DNA from 4 places in the Weizmannia sp. CD-2023 genome. Region 2 is predicted to be linked to each of the others. Evidence: riboswitches for the same ligand, from Rfam matches in the RefSeq annotation. Region 2 holds a riboswitch; each other region holds the start of a gene.

Region 1 (4,406 bases), on a different contig from region 2:
AAAAGGCAAAAGAATTGTGACGTATTGCACAGGCGGCATCCGCTGTGAAAAATTTTCGGGCTGGCTTTTGGAAGAAGGGTTTGAAGATGTCGGCCAACTGCACGGCGGGATTGTAACATACGGAAAGGATCCGGAAGTGCAGGGCGAGCTGTGGGACGGCAAACTGTATGTATTCGACGAACGGATTTCCGTTCCGGTCAATCGAAAAGAACATGTCGTTGTCGGCCGGGATTATTTTACGGGGGAACCGTGCGAACGTTATGTCAACTGCGCCAACCCGGCCTGCAACAAGCAAATTTTATGCTCGGAAGAAAATGAACATAAATATATGCGGAGCTGCTCGCATGAATGCCGTACCGTACCAAATAACTTATATGTAAAAGAACACGGCCTTACACCGGAAGAAGTGGCTGAACGGCTGCGCCGGATCGAAGAAGAAGACGCGGCGTTAAACCGGTAACCGGTGCGGCTTTTAACCTTACGATCCGAAAAGCGGATGGTGAAAAAGGGCATGGAAACCGTGCTCGCTCCCTGCCGGAACGATTCCTTGCTTCGGAAACGGCATTTTCTTGAAAGAAACAAGGCCTAAAGAGCGGAATGTGAAAAAGAGAAGAAAAACCGGGAACTGCTGCAAACATCCCAGCTCGGGGGCAGGGTTAACAAGCGGTGCGTTCCGGAACAGAGAAAGGATTTGGTGCAACTGGGCCAAATCCTTTTTATCTGCCTGTTTTTTGTGTAAAATGGGGAAAAATGGGCATCTTTGCCGCTTCATACGCGGTATGGCAGAGGATGAAAATCAGCGGGCAATATTTTCAGGATAGAAAGAAAGGCGGGATTTGGATGTGCGGGAGGTACACGTTAACGGCATCTGTAAATGAATTGGAAGAAAGGTTCCATGCCAAAGCTTCTTTTTCAAGCAGTGAATATGCCAAAAGTTATAATGTCGCGCCTTCGCAAATGGTGGCTGCCGTGATCAGCGCCCATGGGCAGTACAGACTCGGTTTTTTAAAATGGGGCTTGATTCCTTCCTGGGCAAAAGATCCGAAAATCGGGCATAAGATGATCAATGCCAGAAGCGAAACCGTATTTCAGAAACCGGGTTTCCGGGAGGCAGTGAAAAGGCGGCGCTGCCTCATTCCGGCCGATTCTTTTTTTGAGTGGAACCGAAAAGACGGCACCCGGGCGCCGATGCGGATCAGGCTTAAGAACAGGGGCATTTTTGCGATGGCCGGGCTTTGGGAAAAATGGATGGACCAGGAAGGGAATCCGGTCTTTACTTGCACGATTTTAACGACAAAGGCGAACAGGATGATGGCAAAAATTCACGACCGGATGCCGGTGATTTTACGCAGGGAAGATGAAGAAAAATGGCTGGACACATCGGTCACTGAGGCGGGCCGGCTGTTGCCACTCCTTTCGCAGTATGATGCAGACCTAATGGAAATGTATGCCGTATCTGAACGCGTCAATTCGCCGAAAAACAATTTTCCGGAGCTGTTATTGCCAAAAGATTAAATTTTTTGTTGAAATGTTGTGGCAAAAAGTTTATCATAAAGGTGACAATTTCATGAACGTAACCACAGGGGGAGCGTTAAGCTGAGAGTGAACGCCATGTTCTGACCCTTTGAACCTGTCCGGTTAATGCCGGCGTAGGGATGTGGAATTTCTTTTGTCCTCCCATGGTTCGTTATGTTCATGCATACCAAAAGGGGGATTTTTTTATGGGCAAATTAAGTTTACAGGCTATGATTGAAGCGGCTATTTTTGCGGCGTTCGCGCTCGTGTTGGACTTATTGCCGTCCATTAAGGTGACGTCCGCGATTTCTCTGTCGTTTGCCATGCTGCCGATTTTTGTGGTCGCTTTTCGCTGGGGATTTAAAGCAAGTGTTGCTTCCGGATTTATTTGGAGCCTGCTGCAGATCGTCACCGGTGATGCTAATGATATTCTTAACCCGCTTCAGGGCATCATGGAATATCCGGTCGCTTTTTCGTTCATCGGGTTTGCCGGGCTTTTCCGGCCGCTTGTCGAAAGAAGCTGTCGTCACTATAAAAAGGGCACGATGACTTTTTGGATATGCCTTTCCGTTCTTACCGGAAGTTTTGCCCGCTATTTCTGGCATTTCGTAGCCGGCGTGATTTTTTGGGGTTCCTATGCGCCTAAAGGACAGTCGGCGTTTCTCTATTCTCTCATCATGAATGGCGGCACGATGATTGGGAATGCGATTTTATGCGCAGCTGTTGCGGCGATTCTCTTGAATGCCGCCCCGCAGCTGCTGACAAAATACCGCAATCCGCACAGGCATGCGGCATAAAAGCAACTTGAAAACGGCAAGGCCAACTGCGCCTTGCCGTTTTCGCTGAAGGAAAGAGGCTTCATGGTAACAGGCGCCTTGTAAAGCCGGCAGTCCGGTTTTTACTGCTTTTTCGGTTGATGATAGGAGGCTACGGGTAATGCTTTCGAGAAACGGGAAAAGATAAATAGAAGGAAAATGAAAGAAAGGGGATTTTATGGACAAAGACATTCATCACCCGTTTGGCCACCGGGTCATCCCGATGACTTCGATTGAAAGCGGAACAGGCAGAGAATTGCTGCCGGATCTCTATTGCCTTACCATCCAAATTGTCAATGTGTGCCTGATCGGCAGGGCCGGAACCGATGCATTTGTTCTCGTGGATGCCGGCATGCCGGGTTCTGCCGAAGCGATATTTTCAGCCGTGCGGGCACGCTTCGGGGAAAAGGCAAAACCAAAAGCGGTTTTACTGACGCACGGCCATTTTGACCATGTCGGAGCGATTGCGCCATTATTGGAAAAGTGGGACGTGCCGGTTTTTGCACATCGATTGGAGTTGCCCTATTTAACCGGGCGTGAAACGTATCCGGATCCCGATCCGTCCGTTGAAGGCGGCCTGCTGGCGAAGATTTCCATGATTTATCCGAATGAACCGGTTGATCTTGGCCATGCTGTCCAGCCCCTTCCCGAAGACGGGACGGTCCCATTTTTGCCGGGCTGGAAATGGATCCATACGCCCGGCCATTCGAGAGGGCATGTGTCGTTCTTCAGGGAAGCAGACAGCGTGTTGATCACGGGGGACGCATTTATCACCGTCAGGCAGGATGAATTTTGGAAAGTGCTGGTGCAAAGGCAGGAAGTAAACGGGCCGCCGCGCTATTTTACAAATGACTGGAAAGCGGCCAAACGCTCAGTTGAAAAATTAGCTGCCTTAAAGCCGGAAACTGCTGTTTGCGGCCACGGGATCCCGATGTCTGGCTCCGGCTTGCGGAAAGGGCTTGAGGCCCTTGTATCCGGATTTGATGAAATCGCGCTCCCGGATCACGGGAAATACGTAGATGGCACACAATAGGCGGTTTGTTCATTGCTTCCTTCCCCGCAAAGGTTTACAATAATTTGTAAATGGATGGATATAAAGGGGCGAGAAAATTGGAAGTCAAAGATTTTATGATCCGGGATGTTATTACGGTAAAAAAAGAGACAACGATCCGGGAACTGTTAAAGGTGCTTGCCCACCACCGGATCGGCGGCGTACCGGTCGTGGACGCGGAAGGAAAGCTGCTCGGTATGATCAGCGACGGGGATGTCATCCGCTTTTTGCAGCCAAAGGCACGGACCGTTTACGATTTTTATATTACGATCGTGGTAAATGAGCAGGAAGACTTTAATGAAAAATTGGTGCACAGCCTGGACTTCCCGGTGGAAAAGATTATGAAACGGCGGGAACTGTATACGGTAAGGCCTGAAGACGATTTTGAAAATGCGCTCAGGATTCTGGCAAAACACCATTTTAAAAAGCTTCCGGTCGTCAATCAGGCAGGGCGTGTTGTCGGCGTCATCTCAAGAGGCGATATCATGCGCCAGATTACGGATAAATTGCTCAACAGCTAAATCGCAATGTTTAGACCGGCCTCCCCGGGGAAGACTATACATAACAGTCTTTCGGGGAGGTCAAATCATGAACGGAACTTCAATGCCGCAATCTCCTGAACCGTTGTGGCGCAAAACGGTCACGATGCCGCAATTTCCATCGTTAACGCAGGATATGGAAGCCGATGTGGCCGTTGTGGGTGCCGGAATGGCCGGGATTGTAACTACCTATTTGCTGGCAAACGAAGGGTATAAAACGATCCTGTTTGATGCCGGATCCATTGCAAATGGCACAAGCGGGCATACGACGGCAAAAATCACCGCACAGCACGGGCTCATTTATGATGAATTGATCCAGCATATAGGAAAAGAAAAAGCATCCCTTTATTACAAAGCAAACGAAACAGCTGCATCGTTCATTGAACAAACGATCCTGAAGCACGGGATCCGCTGTGATTTTTCGCGGCAGGATGCCTTTCTCTATACCAATTCCGATGCATATATTGAAAAACTGGAAAAAGAAAT
Region 2 (4,406 bases):
GAATCGCCGGTCGGGACGCCTGTCAGCCGCGATGCAAAACAGGCTGTCTATAAAACGGCAAAATGGCTGGAGCAGGAGGGCCATCTTGTGGAAGAAGCCAAAAACGGTGTTGACGGCAGGCGGCTGATGGAAAACTATTATTTAATGAACTGCGGGGAAATGGCGGCGGAACTTTCGGATTTGGAAAGCGCACTTAGACGCCCGCTTACGGAAAAAGATATGGAGCCGGTTTCGTGGGTCTTGTATGCTGCCGGGAAAAATGTCACGGCGGCGGAATACGCAAAGAGCCTTGCGGAGTGGGATAAAGCCGCAGCACAAATGGCTGCTTTCCATGAGACTTATGACCTGTATATCACGCCTTCAACCGCGTTTCCGGCACCGAAAATCGGGGAACTTACCCAAACCGGGAAAGAGCGGGATCGCTTGTTTGGCGTTACCGGACTTCCGAAAGAAAAGCAGCAGGCACTTGTCTATGATATGTTTGAACCGAGCTTAACGTTTTCCCCGTTTACGCAGCTGGCCAATTTAACCGGGCAGCCGGCGATCAGCCTGCCGGTTCATGTAACAGCGGCCGGGCTTCCTTTAGGGGTACAGCTGGTTGCGCCGAAAGGAAATGAACATTGGCTGCTGGATGTCGCTTATGCGCTCGAACAGTCGGAACTTTGGGTTGGCATGCAGGGAAACCCTTGCCTTTAAAGCATGAATAAGCGGCGTTACTTACGCACGGGTTGGAACTCTACGTTAAGGAAGGCCGCGAAAAATCCTCGCTACCTTAACGTAGAGTCACTCTACGTTAAGGAAGGAGACCAAAAATCCCCGCTATCTTAACGTAGGGCGTTCTATGTTAAGGAAGGGTGAAAAAAGCAGGATTTATCTTAACATAGAAAGGAAGCTCGACAAAAAGACATGCTTTCTTAATGTAGAGACGTCCTATGTTAAGGCTGCCCAAAAGTCCCGCTTCCTTAACGTAGAGGCGTTCTACGTTAAGGAAGCTCGAAAAAAATGCCCGCTTTCTTAATGTAGAGGCGTTCTATGTTGAGGAATGCCGGCAAAAAGTTCCGCTATCTTAACGTAGAACTCTCTATGTTAAGGAAGGTCGTCCAAAAGTCCCGCTTCCTTAACGTAGAGGCGTTCTACGTTAAGGAAGCTCGAAAAAAATGCCCGCTATCTTAACGTAGAGGCGTTCTATGTTAAGGAAGCCCGCCCAAAAGTCATGCTTTCTTAATGTAGAGACGTCCTATGTTAAGGAAGGCTGCCCAAAAGTTCCGCTATCTTAACATAGAGGCGCTCTATGTTAAGGAAGCCCGAAAAAAAGACATGCTATCTTAACGTAGAGGCGTTCTACGTTAAGGAAGTCCGAAAAAAAGACATGCTATCTTAACGTAGAGGCGTTCTATGTTAAGGAAGGCCGTCAAAAATCCCCGCTATCTTAACGCCCCAATCTTTACCAAGGCAGGCAAAGGCCGGCTTGCGCACCGCACCATCCTATTGAAAATTTTTTGCCAAAAAGGATGGCTTTCATGTTACAATAAAATTACAAGGAAAAAAAGCAGGGGAGCCGGTTTGGCTGAGAGGATGCCGCTTTGCATCGACCCTTCACCTGATCTGGATAATGCCAGCGTAGGGAGTCTCATATTGAAGCATGTTTCGGCATGTTTTGGATGGACAGGCTTTCTTGCGCATGCAATGAAAGCTTTTTTATTTGAAAAAAAGGAGGAGAATTTGATGGAAAAATCGAATCAAGTAACGGTTTCTTTTTCAGTTGTTCCGCATATTAAAAGTGATGACTTATACGGTGTCGTCGACCGCGCGATCGAAGTCGTCCAAAACGCCGGCGTACGTTATGAAGTCGGGGCAATGGAAACGACGATGGAAGGCGATCTTGACGAGCTGCTTGAGATCATCAAAAAAGCGCAGGATGCTTGCGTCCAAGCCGGTGCGATTGATGTCCTCACATCGATCAAAATCCATTACCGGCCAAGCACCGGGGTGACAATGGATGAAAAAATTGCAAAATATCGCGAACAAACGCCGCAGCCGGTTCGTTAACACGGCGCTCACGGCTGCCTGGCTCATTTTTTTGCTCTTCGTCTGGCAAGGGGTAACGGCCGGCTTTCATATCAGTGAATGGATGCTGCCAAAACCGACGGAAGTATGGCAGGAATTGAAAAGCCTGCAATGGATGGTTTGGCCCAATATTTGGCAAACTGCAAAAGAAGTATTGATCGGACTAGCCTTTTCCATTGTGATTGGCGCAGCGATTGCCGTTTTTATGGATATGGTTCCCGTTTTCCGGATGCTGGTCCGGCCGCTTTTGGTCGTTTCGCAAACGATTCCGATTGTGGCAATTGCGCCGCTTTTAATCGTCTGGTTCGGATTCGGGCTCCAGTCAAAAATCATTGTGGTCATTTTAATCTGCTTTTTCCCGCTGGCATTGAGCATCCTGGAAGGGTTTCAAACGGTGGATGATGACTTGGTGAAACTGTTAAAGACCATGCATGCTTCAAAATGGCAGCTATACCGGAAAGTCAAATTTCCGGCTGTGCTCCCTTACTTTTTTTCCGGTTTAAAAATTGCCGTTACATATAGTGTGATGGGTGCCATTATCGGTGAGTGGCTCGGCGCAAGCGAAGGGCTCGGCGTCATGCTGACAAGGGCGACGAAATCTTTTATGACGGCCCGCCTGTTTGCTATCTCTGCTGTCATCATTGGGCTCACATTTCTTTTATACGGCGCTGTTGAATGTTTGCAAAGGCTATCCGCACCATGGGTATACCGAAAGGAAGATCATCAATGAGGAAAATGTTAATCATCTTGCAGGCGGCCATGTTGCTGCTTGCTGCTGGATGCACCAGCAGCGGGCAGAAAGAAAACAGCAAAAAAGCGCTGCAAAAGGTGACGGTTGTGCTGGACTGGTTTCCGAACACCAATCATACCGGCCTGTATGTAGCTAAAACAAAACACTATTTTCAAAAGCAGGGCCTGGATGTGAAAATCATCCAGCCGGGGGACAATATTACGGCTGAACAAATGGTGGCTTCCGGGAAAGCGGATTTCGGGGTCAGCTATCAGGAAAATGTCACCACGGCAAGGACGGAAGGAATTCCGATTGTGTCCATTGCCGCGATTATCCAGCACAATACTTCTGGCTTTGCTTCTTTGAAAAAAGACAACATCACTTCTCCGAAAGACTTTGAAGGAAAACGTTACGGCGGCTGGGGTTCGCCGTCTGAAGAAGCCGTCATCAAAACGGTCATGGAAAAATATGGCGCCGACTACAGCAAAGTAAAAAATATTGTGCTCGGCCAGACGGATTTTTTCAAATCAATCGGGCGTGAAGCGGATTTTGAATGGATTTATTACGGCTGGGACGGCATCCAGGCAGAGCGGAGCGGGAAAAAACTGAATCTTATCATGGTCAAAGATCTCGACCCTGCGCTTGATTATTACAGCCCGGTCATCATTACAAGCGAAAAACTGGCCAAAGGGGATAAACCTCTTGTCAAATCTTTTATGAAGGCTACGGCTCAAGGCTATACATTTGCAATCAAGCACCCGGAACAGGCCGCCGATATCCTGATTAAGGACGTGCCGGATACAAATAAAGGGCTTGTCCGCGCCAGCCAGAAGTGGCTAAGCACGAAGTACCAGGACGATGCCGCGGAATGGGGGGTACAGAAGGAAGAAGTGTGGCGCCGTTATATGGACTTCCTTTATGACCATAAAGTCATTAAGAAAAAAATCAACATCAAGGCTGCCTACACAAACGAATTTCTTCCAAACCGGCCATGACGTATTTGCAATTGGAAGGTATTACGAAAACATTTGGCGGGAAAAAAGTGCTGGAAGGCATTTCCGCAACGATCCGGAAAGGTGAATTCTGTACTTTTATCGGGCCGAGCGGATGCGGAAAAAGCACGCTGTTAAATATCATTGCCGGGATTGAAAAGGCGAATGGCGGCAAAGTGCTGCTTGACGGCAAACCGGATGGGGTTCAGGATGCCGCCGGTTTCATGCCGCAGCAGGATTTGCTTCTGCCTTGGCGGACGGCACTGCAAAACATTGTTTTGCCGCTTGAAATAAAAGGGGTGCGGAAACGGGAACGGGTTTTGCGGGGGATGGAGGTGCTCCGGCAGTTTGGCCTTGAGGATTACGCCGGCCACTATCCCGCCTCGCTCTCTGGCGGCATGCGGCAGCGGATCAGCTTTTTGCGCACGTATTTATGCGAAAAACCGGTTATGCTGCTAGACGAACCGTTCGGGAAGCTCGATGCCTTTACTAAAATGGATGTCCACCGCTGGCTGCTCGAATCATGGGAGAAAGGAAACCAGACGATTCTTATGGTTACCCATGATCTTGATGAAGCCGTGCTGCTATCGGACCGTGTTTTTGTCATGTCGCAGCAG
Region 3 (4,406 bases), on a different contig from region 2:
GTTGGAAAAATACTGATACAGATTTCCTCTGCTAATGCCGGCTTCTTTTACGATATCCTGCATGGTAACAGGTTCATAGCCTTTTCGTTCAAACACCCGCTTCGCAGCATCCAATATATGATTTTTTCTTTCTTCAAGATGTTGTTTTGATACCCTCGGCGACATGAATTTCCTTCCTTTCTGCTTTTTTCATTGCGATTGCGGAAACGGCAGCAAGCAGGCAAGTGGTTCCGCCAGAGATCAGGAATGCGAGACGGACGCCAAACCACTCTGAAAGCGAGCCTCCAAGTAATATGCCAACAAGCACAGCGAGTGTAGAAAGGCTGTTGATGGTACCGAACACTCTTCCGGTATGCGTTTCAGGCGTTTTCTTTTGGACGAGCACATCGAAAGGAATGGCAGCCATTGTAAAAGAAAAACCCATCAGAAAAAAGACGCAAGGGTAAACGGCTTCAATGATGCCGATCGGCCAGCCGGTACCCGTACTTACTATGATACACCCCAAACCAAGTATGGCGGGGCTGATTTTTAAAGTGATTAATTTCTCCCCTAACTTTATTTTCGTAAACAGCACGGAAGCAGTAAGCATGCCAAAACCGCTTGCCGCAATACACCAGCTCGCAAAATGGACCGTTGCGTTCTTGATATCCCTTATTAATATCATGGCCTGGGAATCAGAAATTTGCAAGGCCAGTATCATGGTACAAAAAACGATCAGACCCATTTTTAACACGGGAAAACCGGAGAGAAAGCGAAATCCTTCAGTTAGCGCGACCTTTTCCCGATGTTCTAGATCACTTTTTACCGGGCTCTGTAATGTTGGCGCCTTGATTCCAAACAGCAGGAGGGCGGAGAGGAAGAAAGAAATGGCATCAAGATAAAAAGCGCCTTTGATTCCGGTCAGGCTGATCAATGCGCCGCCTGCTACCGGCCCGATGATTTTGGCGCTGTTATTGATCATCTCGCTTGTGCCGATTGCCGCCTGTATTTGGTTTTCACCAACAACTTGGCGAAGCAGGCCGCTTTCTGCAGGGGTGAAGACGGCTGAGAAAAAGCCCAAAAAAAATAGAAAGATATAAACTTGCCAAAGCGAAACGGAAAAAGCAATCCCGAGCACACAACCGCAGCGGGCGAAATCCGAGAAGCTCATCAGCACTTTACGGTTAAACCGGTCTGCCAGCCAGCCGGCAGGGGATCCAAATAAAATTGACGGCAGCACCATGCATAATGTAATGCCTGCCATTGCAATCGGGTCAGCGTGCCACTTAAATGCCACTAATGCAAACAATGCAACAAGATGCAGCCAGTCGCCAAGATTTGAAACGGTTTGCGCACTGATTAAGAATAGAAAGGAATGATTTTTAAAAAGCGAATGCTTCATTATGCTCCTCCTTAAATGACACATGTGTCGTTTTTATAATTATAAGCGACATTTGTGTCATTTAACAAGACTATTTTCATCTTTTTCATAAAATTGGTTTTTTTGTGAGCATACAAGCACGAGAAGAGGGGGCGATGTGGTTGTTTCCGTCAGCACTTGCAACCGCAGCCGCTGTCGTATAAATATCTGAATGGCTATCTATTCAGTTTACGATGACGGAATGAAGCGTTAAATGAGCTTATATATCGTGAATAAGAGGCAAATCATGATGATTAAAAGTTTTTTTGCTTTTTTTCCCGGGTTTTTTGGTAAAAACAGGAGCCCTGACTATCGAACCAATTACCATAGAAAAAAGCCTGCACCACTTTACACAAGCAAATAGAAAGCCTATAATAGAAAAAAGTGAATATTTCAGACTACTAGGGGTGCCCGGATTGGCGGGCTGAGAGAAAAACAGTTGGTTTTTCAACCCTTTGGACCTGATCCGGATCATGCCGGCGTAGGAAAGTAGGGATTTGTGAAAATTTTCTTGCTTATTAAAGTCAGGTCTTTTACAGGCCTGGCTTTTTTCTGTTGGAAGGGAGGGAAAATAGCTGCTTTTAGGGCGGTAACCGGAAAAACCCCGTCAATGACGACGGGCAGGAAGAAATAAAAACAAAAAGTAGGTGGAAGATTGCTATAGCAGGAAAAAATTCAAATGGTTGAACGGGCTTTGGAACGGTTTGCAGCTTATACATATTGGAAGTTTGGATGAAAGGAGGTTTCCTAAATGAAGTGGCGAAAATGGCTGGGGGATTACGGACTTTTTTGCGTTACGATGCTAGTCTTGATAGCCATCTGGCAGTGGGTCATACAGAAAGGGATGATCCCGTCTTTCATTTTGCCGTCCCCTTCCCAAATCTATGCATCTTTCATAGAAAATCACAGGCAATTAATAAATGTGCATTTGCCAGCGACAGTGGAGGAAGTCGGCATCGGTTTTCTTTTATCCGTTGCGGGTGGAGTGATGATCGGTGTCCTCATGTATGTTTCCAAAATGGCTGAAAAAATCTTTTATCCGTTTCTTGTTATTTCGCAAACGATCCCGCTTGTCGCCGTATCACCTGTTTTTATGATGTGGTTCGGTTATTCAGTTTGGAGCAAGGTAGCGATCATTGTGTTAACGGCTATCTTTCCGATTGTAATCAGCACTTTTGACGGATTAAAAACCGTTGATTCCGCCTATTTGAATTTGTTTCGGACAATGGGCGCCAGCCGCTGGGATATTTTTCGAAAACTTTCTGTCCCAATGGCTCTTCCTCAATTTTTATCCGGCTTGAAATTATCGGTTGTATATTGTGTCAGCGGGGCAGCGATCGGGGAGTGGCTTGGCGCAACTGCGGGGCTTGGATTTTTTAGCAAGCGAATGTCCGGATATTTGCAGTCGGACGCAGTTTTTTCGGCCGTTTTTCTTTTGGCTGCGTTCGGCATGGGATTATTTTTGCTTATTTATGGGATGGAAAAAGGCTTATTGAAAAACAGAACAAAAATTTAGGGGGATTTTCAATGAAAAAACGATGGATAATGGCCGCTGTGCTCGCATGTTTCCTAGGTGCCTGCAGCAATCATTCGCAGCAAGCAACGAAACATGTGCAAAAAGTAACGATCATGCTGGATTGGTATCCAAATGCGGTTCATTCTTTTCTTTATGTAGCCCAGGAAAAAGGCTATTTTAAAGCGCAGGGCCTTGATGTCAGCATCAAAATGCCTTCTGACACAAATGACCCGTTAAAACTTGCGGCTGCGAATCGAATTGATATTGCATTAAGTTATCAACCCCAAGTGTTAATCGCGCGCGATGAGAAGATTCCGGTCCAATCTTTTGGCACCGTCGTCCGCCATACGCTGAACCGTGTGATGGTGCCGGCTTCAAGCGGCATCCGCTCACCGAAAGACCTGGCGGGCAAAACGGTCGGCTACTCTTCCATTCCGCTGGAAGAAGCAGCCGTGCGGACAATGGTCAAAGCAGACGGGGGCGATCCGGACAAGGTGAAAACAGTGGATGTTGGCTATGATTTAATCCCTGCTCTGACAGCCCATAAAACTGATGCGATCGTCGGCGGTTTTGTCAATCATGAACAGCTGCTGCTGGAAAAGGAGGGCGTACCCGTTAGAGCGTTCAATCCGGCAAAATACGGCGTTCCGGATTATGACGAACTCGTTTTCATCGCAAACGAAAATAAGCTGAAACAGCAGCCAGACATTTTTAAAAAATTTCTTGCTGCTGCCGAAAAAGGCCAGCAATATGTCAAAAAACATCCGGAAAAGGCGCTTGCCATTTTGTTAAAACATGAAGATGCCTCCTCACCGCTGGATAAAAATGTGGAAACGAAGAGCCTGCACATTTTACTGCCGAAGATGGACGAGAAAAATAAAACTATTGCCGATCAGGACCCAAAAAAATGGCAAGACGTTTCGGATTGGCTGTACCAGGCAAAAATCACAAAAACACATGTCAATCCCGAAAAGGCTTTTGTCAACTTAGAAAATCAATAAGAAACCAAAATGACCGGAAGTGAAGACAACATTTACTTCCGGTAGCGTTTGAATACGAGGAATCCGGGTGAATGGGGCGGTAAATGTTGGCGTTTGTTAACAACTTCCGGATCTATTCCCGAATTTCAAGCACCGCTCCTTCCTGTAAGAATTCGAAAAAAACCGCAGCTGTATGGTCTGCGGTTTTTTTGCATGGTTTGCCTGTAATTTTTTGATGTGAAGCAGAAGGAAGGCTCACTGCAACTTCGTGAAGAACCCGGCGTAAAACATCAGCCGCCTTTTGCTGAGGCAGGTTAGGAGTAGAAAACGCTGCACCCAGAGCATGCCTGCAAGCCGACAAAATGGGGTCGCTGTCTAGAAAAAGCAGGCGCATGGCCCGGCCTTGAGCAATGAATGGGACTGGTTAATACACCATGCTTTCATCGTGGTAATATTTAAATTCGAGCAAGTTGTTAGAGGGGTCTTGGAGGAAAAATGTCCAATGTTCCTC
Region 4 (4,406 bases), on a different contig from region 2:
GGTGACAAAGGAAAATAACATCGTTGAAAAAGACCGGTGGACAATATGGAAGGCAACTATTTAGCTGATTGACCGCCTGCAGGGCAACGGGTAAGAACAACTACCCACTTTCCCCAATTTTGCAGGCGTAAAATTAGAAGATCCGGAAATGCATCAAAAGGGGGATGTTCAATTTTATTTACTAAATCCTGAACAATATTTATGTGTTTATGAGGCTTCCTCTATGAATAGTTATAGAGCAGATCATAACAATTATAAAGACATTGATAAAATAGATTTCCGAAAATATAAGTCCTGAAATTGAAGTATTTTTAACCAATTTCGGCCATTTCCTGGACAGTGCCGAAACGCGGCAAATTAGGGAAAGTGGCCGGTACTGCTATTTTAAGGCCGGGCCAGAATCAATACCCTTCAATGTCGCAGCAAACGCTATTGATTGAGTATCGTTTTAAAAGATGTCTCATGGCTAACCCAGATTCTGCTTAACGGATAGGACGTCCTGATATCTCACAGCACCTGAGCCATGTGGAGTGTGTTTGCATTTAAAAAATATAATGAGAAAATAAACCACAAGGCGGTGAAACGTTTTGAGAGTGAGCCGTGAAGAATTAAAGCGGATGATTGATCAAATTCCTGAACAAGATGTCCTTGAAGTGTATGATTTTATTGAATTTTTAACCTTCAAGCGGGGAGAACAAGCACTAAACGAAAAGGAAGTTGAATATCTGGCAAAAGATGAAGAAGTTGTTCGTCAGGTTCAAAAGAGTCGCGAAGATCGGCGAAACGGACGCATTTACAGCAAAGAACAGGGGCTTAAGTATCTTCGGAGATGTTTCAAGGGGTCTTAAGCGTGGACAAAGAGTATCGTGTATTTTGGTCACAAACTGCGCTGGACGAATTGAGCAATATTCGGGGATACAAACAAGAAGGCATATGCTTATTGGGGTTAGTATGAAACATAAACGCTTGGAACAAAAAGGATCGCTTGGTCAGCTTTCGTTAGCTCGTAAAAGTAACGATAAGTCGAGAAGCCCCTACTTCGAGTGACCCGTCGAAGTGGGAGTAGTTCACTGTGGAGCCATTTTTATACGTATATGTCAATTCTATTTCGTGCAATGTTTGTGCTCGCCTGAAGCGGGAGAAGGGAGAAAAATGAACAATCAATTTCGACGAGAAGATATTGACTTTTATTCAAATGGAACAAGGTGTAGCGCGTGGCTATATCTACCCAATGTAGATAAAAGATGCCCGGTAATTGTAATGGCTCATGGCTTGGGTGGAGTGCGTGAAATGCGGTTGGACGCATATGCTGAAAGGTTTGCTGCTGCCGGGTATGCCTGCTTTTTATTTGATTATCGTAACCATGGAGCAAGTGACGGAAATAAAAGACAACGGATAAATGTAAAAGAACAACTTGCAGATTGGAACTCTGCCATTGATTTCATCAAAAAGAATGATAGGATTGATGATAGTAAAATACTCCTGTTTGGAAGTTCGTTTAGTGGGGGACACGTTATAACCCTATCAGCTCATCGAATAGATATTCTTGCAACCGTGGCACAGTGCCCATATACAAACAATTTAGCTACAATGAAAACGGTCTCACCGCTATCTGCCCTAAAAATATTCCCCTTTGTCATAGCCGACGTTTTATCTTCTATTACCGGGTATCATCCGGTCATGATTAAATTGGTGGATGCGCATGGGAAAGTAGCGATGATGGCTGTTCCTGATTACAAAGAGGTTTTTAAGTTGATGCCTGAAAATTTAAAGTTTGTGAATAAAGCCCCTGCAAGAACAGTTTTAGAATTTTTTAAATGTTCACCTAGTAGATACACTAAAAATATAGAAATACCGATATTTTATGCGGTTTGTCGGAAAGATACATTAGCACCTGCTTGGGCAACCATAAAGTGTGCAAAACGCTCCAAGAAAGCAACGATTAAAGCGTACGATTGTGGACATTTCAATATTTATTTAGGTGATTATTTTGAAAATGCAATAGTAGATTATATAGACTTTTTTGATAAAATTACAAAAGGCTAGTTGGATAATCAAATGCAACAAGCTAAATAAATGAAAAAAAACATGATAAACCGTTTGCGATAAAAACGCAATCAATACGGAGGTTTATCCATGGAGTAGATTGCCACCCTTCGTGCAGAAGGAAAATCCATGCAAGTAATCGCTGATGTGGTTGGCTGTAAAAAAAATACCGTATCTCGGGAACTGAAGCGTGGTACGGGCGGCATTTGAGGTAACATCCTGTGCTTTTTTTCATATTTAACAAAAACTTAAAAGACGGGCAATAATTTTGCTGTTGCACAAAATTCGGGACTATGATATGGTAAAATTAATGAAAATGAATATTCACAATCGTCTACTAGGGGCGCCGGATTGGCTGAGAAGTACCCTTAGAACCTGATCTAGTTCGTACTAGCGTAGGGAAGTAGGTAATGAAATTACACCTGATGATTTGTAATTTATACACCCGCTTTCCGATGGAGGGCGGGTTTTTTATTTTGAAGCTGCTTAGGGCAAAGGGAGAAACCAGCCTGCAAACCGTAATCGTTTTCCCGGTAAACAAGGAGGAATCATTGTTGAAACGATCTTTTACAGAAAGGCTATATCAAAATGTCCAGCCGATTTGGGAGAAAAACCATAACCATCCTTTTGTCGTGGGACTGGGGAACGGAACTTTAGAAAGAGATAAATTTATCTATTATTTAAAGCAGGATTACGTATATTTAGTTGAGTACGCAAAACTGTTTGCCATGGGTGTTGTGAAAGCGGGTAACCTGGACATTATGACGAGATTTGCTGCGGTGCTCCATGAATCGTTGCATTTTGAGATGGAACTACACCGCCAATACGCTGCCGAGTTTGGCATTACACGCACGGATTTAGAAGCAACTCAACCAACGCCGGCCAACCTTGCTTACACGAGTTACATGCTACAAGTGGCCGCCAATGGAGGCTTGGCTGAACTTGTTGCCTGCTTGTTGCCGTGTGCCTGGGATTATTGGGAAATTGGGAAACTGCTAAAAGTAAATCATCGAGACACATTGGAGGCCAATCCTTACAAGAAATGGATCGAAACCTATTCTTCAGAAACGTTCGGCTCCGGAACGCAGTGGTTAATTGACTTAATGGACCAACTGGCAAGCGGAAAATCAGAAACGGAACTGATGGCCTTAGAACGCCATTTTCAAATGGCCTCAAAGTATGAATATTTATTTTGGGATATGAACGATAAAAAACAAGACTGGCCGGTCTGATTTTCATTCGCAACTAAAAAGGAGGGAAGGTTGGTTCTAATGAGAAAAACACAAAAAATAACAGCAACTGCAGTTATTGCAGCTATCACAACTGCATCCAGCAGCTTGATTTATATCCCGGTTGGTTTTGCAAAAATTTTTCCGGTACAGCATTTTGCCAACATACTCTCGGCTGTTTTACTCGGCCCCGGTTATGCGGTTGCACAAGCCTTTATATCCTCGCTTTTACGTAACTTGCTTGGGACAGGGAGTATTTTTGCCTTTCCGGGAAGCATGATCGGCGCGTTTTTGGCAGCTTATCTGTACGCGAAGACGAATAAGCTCATTTTTGCCTTTGTTGGGGAGGTCATGGGGACAGGCATTCTCGGTGCCCTGGCCTGTTATCCCATTGCTGTTTTTCTGCTCGGCCAAGCGTCAACGCTTTTCGGATTTATCCCTGCCTTCTTTTTAAGCTCTTTTGCAGGGGCCATTTTTGGCTATGTTTTGATAAAAGTTTTACAAAAAAATAAAGGGTGGGACAGAATGATCAATCATACCGTAAGCAACCGTAAGCTTTGAGTGAAGCACCACGGAGGATTGAAGGCATTTGCCATGGTGCATACAGGTTGCCAGCCATTGATAACCGGTCAAAATCCATGCCAGTAAAATCAGGCTCTTGAAAACAGAGCCTGATTTTGCTTGCATTATGACGGCACTCCGGCATAGTCTGAAACCTTCGCTGGCCGGATCCATTTGCCAACCGGCTCGCCTGTATACAGCCGCTATCCAGATTGAATACGAGCTTCCTCTTACATTTACATTTGAGTGAAGCACCACGGAGAATTGAAGGCATTGCCACGGCACATACAGGATGCCAGCTATTGATAACCGGCCAAAATTTATGCCAGCAAAACCAGGCTCTTGAAAACAGCAAGCTGTCTTGTGTTATTTTTATTCCTGTCCCAAAATCTGTGCCAGCAACAACAGGCTCTTGAAAACAGAGCCTGATGCTGTTGGCATTATGACGGCACTCCGGCATAGTCTGGGACCTTCGCTGGCCGGATCCATTTGCCAACCGGCTCACCTGTGATACCGCCGCCATCCAGATCAAATACGAGCTGTCCTCTTACAAAAGTTTTCGTAACCCGG

What was found. A riboswitch is a leader RNA that binds a small molecule or an ion and turns the genes downstream of it on or off. The one in region 2 is predicted to bind thiamine pyrophosphate.
Region 1: it holds a riboswitch for thiamine pyrophosphate, as region 2 does, so the genes downstream of both, thiT (energy-coupled thiamine transporter ThiT) here and P9687_RS03240 (MTH1187 family thiamine-binding protein) in region 2, are expected to answer to the same signal.
Region 3: it holds a riboswitch for thiamine pyrophosphate, as region 2 does, so the genes downstream of both, P9687_RS09665 (ABC transporter permease) here and P9687_RS03240 (MTH1187 family thiamine-binding protein) in region 2, are expected to answer to the same signal.
Region 4: it holds a riboswitch for thiamine pyrophosphate, as region 2 does, so the genes downstream of both, tenA (thiaminase II) here and P9687_RS03240 (MTH1187 family thiamine-binding protein) in region 2, are expected to answer to the same signal.

What each region holds. Positions count from the first base shown of each region.
Region 1 is NZ_JARTJQ010000017.1:8,109-12,514, reverse strand. It holds gene trhO (oxygen-dependent tRNA uridine(34) hydroxylase TrhO) at 1-460, shown strand, start outside; gene P9687_RS01990 (SOS response-associated peptidase) at 841-1,515, shown strand; TPP riboswitch at 1,573-1,673, shown strand; gene thiT (energy-coupled thiamine transporter ThiT) at 1,722-2,312, shown strand; gene P9687_RS01980 (MBL fold metallo-hydrolase) at 2,509-3,363, shown strand; gene P9687_RS01975 (CBS domain-containing protein) at 3,441-3,902, shown strand; gene P9687_RS01970 (FAD-dependent oxidoreductase) at 3,970-4,406, shown strand, end outside.
Region 2 is NZ_JARTJQ010000027.1:45,987-50,392, forward strand. It holds gene P9687_RS03235 (amidase) at 1-696, shown strand, start outside; TPP riboswitch at 1,542-1,644, shown strand; gene P9687_RS03240 (MTH1187 family thiamine-binding protein) at 1,726-2,049, shown strand; gene P9687_RS03245 (ABC transporter permease) at 2,000-2,797, shown strand; gene P9687_RS03250 (ABC transporter substrate-binding protein) at 2,794-3,792, shown strand; gene P9687_RS03255 (ABC transporter ATP-binding protein) at 3,789-4,406, shown strand, end outside.
Region 3 is NZ_JARTJQ010000069.1:11,590-15,995, reverse strand. It holds gene P9687_RS09675 (TetR/AcrR family transcriptional regulator) at 1-165, opposite strand, end outside; gene P9687_RS09670 (MFS transporter) at 134-1,381, opposite strand; TPP riboswitch at 1,793-1,904, shown strand; gene P9687_RS09665 (ABC transporter permease) at 2,151-2,915, shown strand; gene P9687_RS09660 (ABC transporter substrate-binding protein) at 2,927-3,916, shown strand; gene P9687_RS09655 (VOC family protein) at 4,320-4,406, opposite strand, start outside.
Region 4 is NZ_JARTJQ010000025.1:50,793-55,198, forward strand. It holds gene P9687_RS02990 (class I SAM-dependent methyltransferase) at 1-64, shown strand, start outside; gene P9687_RS02995 (hypothetical protein) at 618-848, shown strand; gene P9687_RS03000 (alpha/beta hydrolase) at 1,153-2,046, shown strand; partial or broken gene P9687_RS03005 (helix-turn-helix domain-containing protein) at 2,146-2,244, shown strand; TPP riboswitch at 2,376-2,465, shown strand; gene tenA (thiaminase II) at 2,457-3,278, shown strand; gene thiW (energy coupling factor transporter S component ThiW) at 3,318-3,836, shown strand; gene allB (allantoinase AllB) at 4,277-4,406, opposite strand, start outside.